DNA from 2 places in the Geobacillus sp. FSL W8-0026 genome. Region 2 is predicted to be linked to the other one. Evidence: a T-box and tRNA genes for the amino acid it is inferred to sense, from the RefSeq annotation. Region 2 holds a T-box; the other holds one or more tRNA genes.
The links. The T-box of region 2 lies ahead of trpS (tryptophan--tRNA ligase). A T-box ahead of a tRNA ligase gene usually reads a tRNA of that ligase, here a tRNA-Trp.
Positions count from the first base shown of each region.

Region 1: it has a tRNA-Trp gene. The T-box ahead of trpS (tryptophan--tRNA ligase) is inferred to sense a tRNA for this amino acid. The anticodon was not compared.

Region 1 is NZ_CP150194.1:688,805-692,185, forward strand. Features, by position in the region: rRNA gene NST29_RS03500 (23S ribosomal RNA) at 1-732, shown strand, start outside; tRNA gene NST29_RS03505 (tRNA-Asn) at 1,025-1,099, shown strand; tRNA gene NST29_RS03510 (tRNA-Ser) at 1,104-1,194, shown strand; tRNA gene NST29_RS03515 (tRNA-Glu) at 1,209-1,280, shown strand; tRNA gene NST29_RS03520 (tRNA-Val) at 1,290-1,365, shown strand; tRNA gene NST29_RS03525 (tRNA-Met) at 1,415-1,491, shown strand; tRNA gene NST29_RS03530 (tRNA-Asp) at 1,496-1,571, shown strand; tRNA gene NST29_RS03535 (tRNA-Phe) at 1,734-1,809, shown strand; tRNA gene NST29_RS03540 (tRNA-Thr) at 1,854-1,929, shown strand; tRNA gene NST29_RS03545 (tRNA-Tyr) at 1,935-2,019, shown strand; tRNA gene NST29_RS03550 (tRNA-Trp) at 2,029-2,102, shown strand; tRNA gene NST29_RS03555 (tRNA-His) at 2,114-2,186, shown strand; tRNA gene NST29_RS03560 (tRNA-Gln) at 2,202-2,276, shown strand; tRNA gene NST29_RS03565 (tRNA-Gly) at 2,282-2,353, shown strand; tRNA gene NST29_RS03570 (tRNA-Cys) at 2,363-2,433, shown strand; tRNA gene NST29_RS03575 (tRNA-Leu) at 2,497-2,584, shown strand; gene NST29_RS03580 (hypothetical protein) at 2,765-2,929, shown strand; gene NST29_RS03585 (IS256 family transposase) at 3,034-3,381, shown strand, end outside.
Region 2 is NZ_CP150194.1:2,733,958-2,737,338, forward strand. Features, by position in the region: gene NST29_RS13720 (peptide ABC transporter substrate-binding protein) at 1-310, opposite strand, end outside; gene NST29_RS13725 (DUF3899 domain-containing protein) at 752-1,129, shown strand; T-box leader at 1,181-1,413, shown strand; gene trpS (tryptophan--tRNA ligase) at 1,465-2,451, shown strand; gene NST29_RS13735 (YjbA family protein) at 2,496-3,236, opposite strand; gene NST29_RS13740 (hypothetical protein) at 3,322-3,381, opposite strand, start outside.

The DNA.
Region 1 (3,381 bases), 1.6 Mb from region 2:
GGATACCACCCTGGCGGTATTGAAATTCTAACCCGCACCCCTTAGCGGGGTGGGAGACAGTGTCAGGTGGGCAGTTTGACTGGGGCGGTCGCCTCCCAAAAGGTAACGGAGGCGCCCAAAGGTTCCCTCAGAATGGTTGGAAATCATTCGGAGAGTGCAAAGGCACAAGGGAGCTTGACTGCGAGACGGACAGGTCGAGCAGGGACGAAAGTCGGGCTTAGTGATCCGGTGGTTCCGCATGGAAGGGCCATCGCTCAACGGATAAAAGCTACCCCGGGGATAACAGGCTGATCTCCCCCAAGAGTCCACATCGACGGGGAGGTTTGGCACCTCGATGTCGGCTCATCGCATCCTGGGGCTGTAGTCGGTCCCAAGGGTTGGGCTGTTCGCCCATTAAAGCGGTACGCGAGCTGGGTTCAGAACGTCGTGAGACAGTTCGGTCCCTATCCGTCGCGGGCGTAGGAAATTTGCGAGGAGCTGTCCTTAGTACGAGAGGACCGGGATGGACGCACCGCTGGTGTACCAGTTGTCCCGCCAGGGGCACCGCTGGGTAGCTATGTGCGGACGGGATAAGCGCTGAAAGCATCTAAGCGTGAAGCCCCCCTCAAGATGAGATTTCCCATCGCGTTAGGCGAGTAAGATCCCTCGAAGATGACGAGGTCGATAGGTCCGAGGTGGAAGCGTGGCGACACGTGGAGCTGACGGATACTAATCGATCGAGGGCTTAACCTAAAGGGAAAAGCGCAGGCCGCCCGCTGATCGGCGAAACGCGCTGGAGGGCCTGCGAGGAGGCTATGCCGCCACAGCAGGACCGAAGCGTCGCGAGCCGATGGCGGCCGGAGCTAGACAGTACGAAGCGCGGCTTCTTCCGACGGTTATCTAGTTTTGAAGGAATGAAAAAGGCCTTGACAGCTCATCACGAATCATTATAATAATAAATGTCTAAAGCGATATCTCTCAGTAATGGCTCAGCGATGGGCAGTTACGTGGTCAAATCACACTTTGATAAGGATATTATTATGATTCCGCAGTAGCTCAGTGGTAGAGCAATCGGCTGTTAACCGATTGGTCGCAGGTTCGAATCCTGCCTGCGGAGCCATCGTGGAGAGCTGTCCGAGTGGTCGAAGGAGCACGATTGGAAATCGTGTAGGCGTGAATAGCGCCTCAAGGGTTCGAATCCCTTGCTCTCCGCCATTATCCATCAGCATGGCCCGTTGGTCAAGTGGTTAAGACACCGCCCTTTCACGGCGGTAACACGGGTTCGAATCCCGTACGGGTCACTTCTTCGGGGAGGATTAGCTCAGCTGGGAGAGCACTTGCCTTACAAGCAAGGGGTCGGCGGTTCGATCCCGTCATCCTCCACCACTTTAAAACATACAAAACAAAGTTCATCGCCTTATTGAAATTCTATCGTCGCGGGGTGGAGCAGTCCGGTAGCTCGTCGGGCTCATAACCCGAAGGTCGCAGGTTCAAATCCTGCCCCCGCAACCAATAAGGTCCCGTAGTGTAGTGGTTAACATGCCTGCCTGTCACGCAGGAGATCGCGGGTTCGAGTCCCGTCGGGACCGCCATCTTTAATTAGGTAAAGTAAGGATAAGGCAGTTCAGTCGGTAGAGACGAGCATCAGCATAATCGGGTTTGCTGCGAGTTGCCTCGACGCATCGAGCATCTTTGAATCAGCTGGTAGAGGGAGAGGCATAGAGCAATCAACGAGCGAGTTAAAAATAACATACGGCTCGGTAGCTCAGTCGGTAGAGCAAAGGACTGAAAATCCTTGTGTCGGCGGTTCGATTCCGTCCCGAGCCACCATGAAATATTAAGAATGAACCTGTTCATTTTTTGATCTGTATTATGCCGACTTAGCTCAATTGGTAGAGCAACTGAATCGTAATCAGTAGGTTGCGGGTTCAAGTCCTGCAGTCGGCACCATTCTTGGAGGGGTAGCGAAGTGGCTAAACGCGGCGGACTGTAAATCCGCTCCCTTTGGGTTCGGCGGTTCGAATCCGTCCCCCTCCACCATTTAAACAAAGGGGCATAGTTTAATGGTAGAACAGAGGTCTCCAAAACCTCCGGTGTGGGTTCGATTCCTACTGCCCCTGCCACTCTTATCATGGCGACTATGGCGAAGTGGTTAACGCACCAGATTGTGGCTCTGGCATGCGTGGGTTCGATTCCCACTAGTCGCCCTTGAAAAATGGCATTGGGGTATAGCCAAGCGGTAAGGCAACGGACTTTGACTCCGTGATGCGTTGGTTCGAATCCAGCTACCCCAGCCAATGTTGCGGAAGTAGTTCAGCGGTAGAACACCACCTTGCCAAGGTGGGGGTCGCGGGTTCGAGTCCCGTCTTCCGCTTTTGACTAGGGCGGCATAGCCAAGTGGTAAGGCAGAGGTCTGCAAAACCTTTACCCCCGGTTCGAATCCGGGTGCCGCCTTCATCTAATGAATAAATTTTTATTGACAAACAAAAGTTAAGAAGATATAATGGTAGATGTCGCGCCGATGTGGCGGAACTGGCAGACGCGCACGACTCAAAATCGTGTGGGGTAGCCCCCCGTGTGGGTTCGACTCCCACCATCGGCACCATACATAACCAAAAGCCTTTAAAGCCAATGCTTTGAGCAATTCAGAGCATTGGCTTTTTTGTTTTTTAGCGTGCTAAAGCCAAAGCCTAATCGTGTGGACAAAAAAGATAGCATTTCCACCGTACTATTAAATACCTTTGGGATTATGTTTATTTGGATAATCTTAAAGGGAGGTATTAAATTGGCAAAAGTACGGGTTATGCAAAGAGCAGGATTAGAAGAAAAAACTTTGAAGGAATTGTACGATGATTTTCAGTTAGACAACAGAGTGAAAAACTTATCGGAAATGACAATCCGCTTTTATGAACAAAATTTAGTTCATTTCTTTCGATTTATGGAGGGATGATGTATAAAATTTTGTGTAAAGCATTTTACTAGATCAAAAGAAAAAAGGTAGGGTATTCTCTGATTTGGACAAAAACACATTCCAGAGAAAGGAGTACCCTACCTATGTCTAAAAGAAATATACCGAATGTCGACTGGGCAAATCAACTGGAAAGCGTCATTCGTCAGTTTGTGAAGGAAAAATTAGAGCTGATTATGCGGGAAGAAATCAAACATTTCCTCGAAATCGAACAGGCTGGAACGCCGAATATGAGAAACGGCTACTATCAGCGAAATCTAGATACGCAATATGGCCGGATTGAGGGTCTTTTGGTTCCAAGAGACCGAAACGGGGAATTTCAAACACAGTTGTTTGCCCCTTATCAACGCCACACCGGCTGGCTGGAGGAAGCCATCATTAGGATGTATCAAAGTGGCATGAGTACACGGGAAATTGGCAAGTTTATCGAACGA
Region 2 (3,381 bases):
TTTTGCCGTCGTTGCTCACTTCATAGCTTTCCGCTACTCCCGGCACCGGTTTGTTGTCTTTGCCTAAGCGGTACAAGCCTTCCATGACGTTGTTCAAAACGATAAACGATACTTGGTCGGTAGCGAGCGCCGAATCAAGCGACGGGATCTCCTGATTTTCAAGCAAATTCAGCACTTGTTCCTTCTTTGCCGCCGGTTTTTCATCGCCCTTACCACTTTGGGCATTGTTGTTGTCCTTGCCGCCACACGCCGCTAAAAGCGTCGACAGCGCCAGAAGCAGGACGAGGAAGAATGAAAATCGCTTTTTCACTAAAACCCCCCCTTTAAAGGTTATGTATTGTATTACAAATCTTCTGAACGATTCGATTTCAGAAGATTGTACTTACATGCTTTATTATACCTCGTGTTAGTATACTTGAAAAGAATTTTTTTATTTTCTTAAATAAAAATTTTCGAATTACTTGTAATCCAAAAAGAAGCACCGCATCCTTACCAAGATGGATTGTACCTAGTTTTGTCCCCTTTGTAAATAAAAAATTTCTGTCAATGATTAGGAAATCGCTTACAATATAACTTTTCTCCGGCTGCCGCGAACGCTTGATTCAGACTGATTCGACCGTTTTTATTTTTCTTTCTGTTTTTTGATATAATTTTGTCAACCAAGTTGACCACCTTATTTCGAACGCGAACCAAACGAACGCGGGATATGATAAAATAAGGACAACGACTAACAAGGCGAGGGGAAGGATGGATGAAACAGACCGCGGTTCGAACCGGATGGCTCATCGCCGCCATGATGGCAACCGGTGCGCTCATCGTCGCTTGGCAAGGGGCATGGACGGCTGTCGCCTTCATTAACGTCACCTTTTTGCTCTCTTTGGTGCCGCTGTCATTGGGGGGACTTTTGTTTGTTTATGAACGCGGGTTTTTCAGCGGATTTGCGTATGGATTCCAAAAATGGCGCAAGAGCGCGGGGACAAAGGCGGAGCGGTATCTTGAAGAAGCGGCCGCGGAGCAGGAAGCCTCACAACCGCCCGGCCCACGGCGTTTTGCGGTCACTTATCCGCTTCTTTTGTCCGGACTCTTTCTGTTTCTCGCGATGATCGCCGCCGGATACGCCGTGCAATAAAGGTTGCAACAGCTGAATGGTTTCCGTATAATATAAAGCAAATCGAAAACCAATCGGGCGATGAGAAAGAAAAGTACATATGGCGATGCCTTCAGAGAGCTTGTGGACGGTGCGAACAAGCGGCTAGCCATATGGAATGGGCTTTCGAGCTTCCCGCCGAACCGGCGACGCAGTAGGCGAGGACGTTCCTCCGCGTTACAGGAGGCCATGCGTGAGGCATGGGCTAAGCGATTGCGCTACGGGCGCAATAAGTAGGGTGGCACCGCGGTCCTACCGTCCCTATCCATGGGAGGGAAAGGACCGTTTTTATTTTTGGTTTAAGGGAGTGAAAAGCGATGAAAACGATTTTTTCTGGCATTCAGCCAAGCGGCGTTATCACCCTTGGCAATTACATCGGGGCGCTGCGGCAATTTGTCGAGCTGCAGCATGAATACAACTGCTATTTTTGCATCGTTGATCAACACGCCATTACCGTTCCACAAGACCCCGACCAATTGCAGCAAAACATTCGCCGCCTCGCCGCCCTCTATTTGGCGGTTGGCATCGACCCTGCGCAGGCGACGCTGTTCATCCAGTCTGAAGTGCCGGCGCACGCTCAAGCGGCTTGGATGCTACAGTGCCTCGTTTATGTCGGCGAACTGGAACGGATGACGCAATTTAAAGAAAAATCGGCCGGCAAAGAGGCGGTCAGCGCCGGGCTGCTCACGTACCCGCCGCTGATGGCCGCCGACATTTTGCTTTATAACACCGACATCGTCCCGGTCGGCGATGACCAAAAACAGCATATTGAATTGACGCGCGATCTAGCCGAGCGCTTCAACAAACGGTACGGCGAGCTGTTCACGATTCCCGAGGCGCGCATTCCGAAAGTCGGCGCCCGCATTATGTCGCTCGTCGAGCCGACGAAAAAAATGAGCAAATCCGACCCGAACCCGAAAGCGTACATTACACTGCTTGACGACGCGAAAACGATCGAGAAGAAAATCAAAAGCGCCGTCACCGACTCGGAAGGGACGATCCGCTACGATAAGGAGGCAAAGCCGGGCATTTCGAACTTGCTCCATATTTATTCAACGTTATCCGGTCAGCCAATCGAGGAGTTGGAGCGGCAATACGAAGGAAAAGGGTACGGCGTCTTTAAAGCCGACCTCGCCCAAGTGGTCATCGAGACGCTCCGGCCGATTCAAGAGCGATATCACCAATGGATGGAAAGCGAGGAGCTTGACCGCGTGTTGGACGAAGGGGCGGAAAAAGCCAATCGGGTGGCAGCGGAAATGGTGCGCAAAATGGAGCAAGCCATGGGACTTGGGCGTCGGCGGTAACGCCGGACAAAAAACGGGCGGGCGCTAAGCGCCTTCGCCCGTTTTTAATTCACCTTTGGTTCTTGCTCCATTTCCCACAACTTTTCGAAAAACGGCTGTCCCTTGATCAAGTGTTCGCATAGCTGCTCGTGGCGCTTGGACCAACCGTGCTTCGTTTCTTCATACAGCCGCGCCCACGCTTCTTCAAACGACATTTTTTGAATATCGGCGTATTTTTCCGGCGCCCATTCCGTATACCAATACCGCACTTCGGCGCCATTTTTTGTCGAATACAGCTGATCAAGCGCCATAAACAGCAGCTGCTTCAGCTGTCGCTCCTTGCGCGTTAACCCCCACATCAGTTCCGGCGCGGGAGATAAAATATGGTATTCTTTGTTGTATTCGGGCAGCGGATAGTCCCGTTCTTCGGCCTCGGCCACCATCTCATAGACAAGCTGTTCCTGCCGGGGGATCAGGCGGCTTTTGCGAATCGGAATATGGTAGCCGATCGTATCCACCGCCAAAATGCCGGCCCCATCGGTCACAATGAAACAATAATCCAACGGAATGCGCTCATGGTTTTTGCGCACATACGCCTTTTGATACACATCATCTAGCAACGGTTTGGGAAGATCAGACAGACTGTTTTCGATATAATGGAACAGAGCCGGGGTCACTTTTAGCAGCGGCACTTGGTCGAGCAGCTCGATTTGATCGTCCTTGCGCCATTCGTGAAAATGGCAGACGTTGTATCCGTTCTCTTCGCCTTCAAACCAATTCACCCAGATGTCATGCAAGCAAAGCATGTGATACCCCTCACTTCCAGACGTGTTTGTCCATCAGTATAGGCAGAGGGGCAGAATTTTATTCCATTTCGCCCTCTTTTCCCCACTACGAGCCGCGGCTTGGAAACGACAAACTTCCCCAGATGAAAAGCAGGCCGATCGGCAG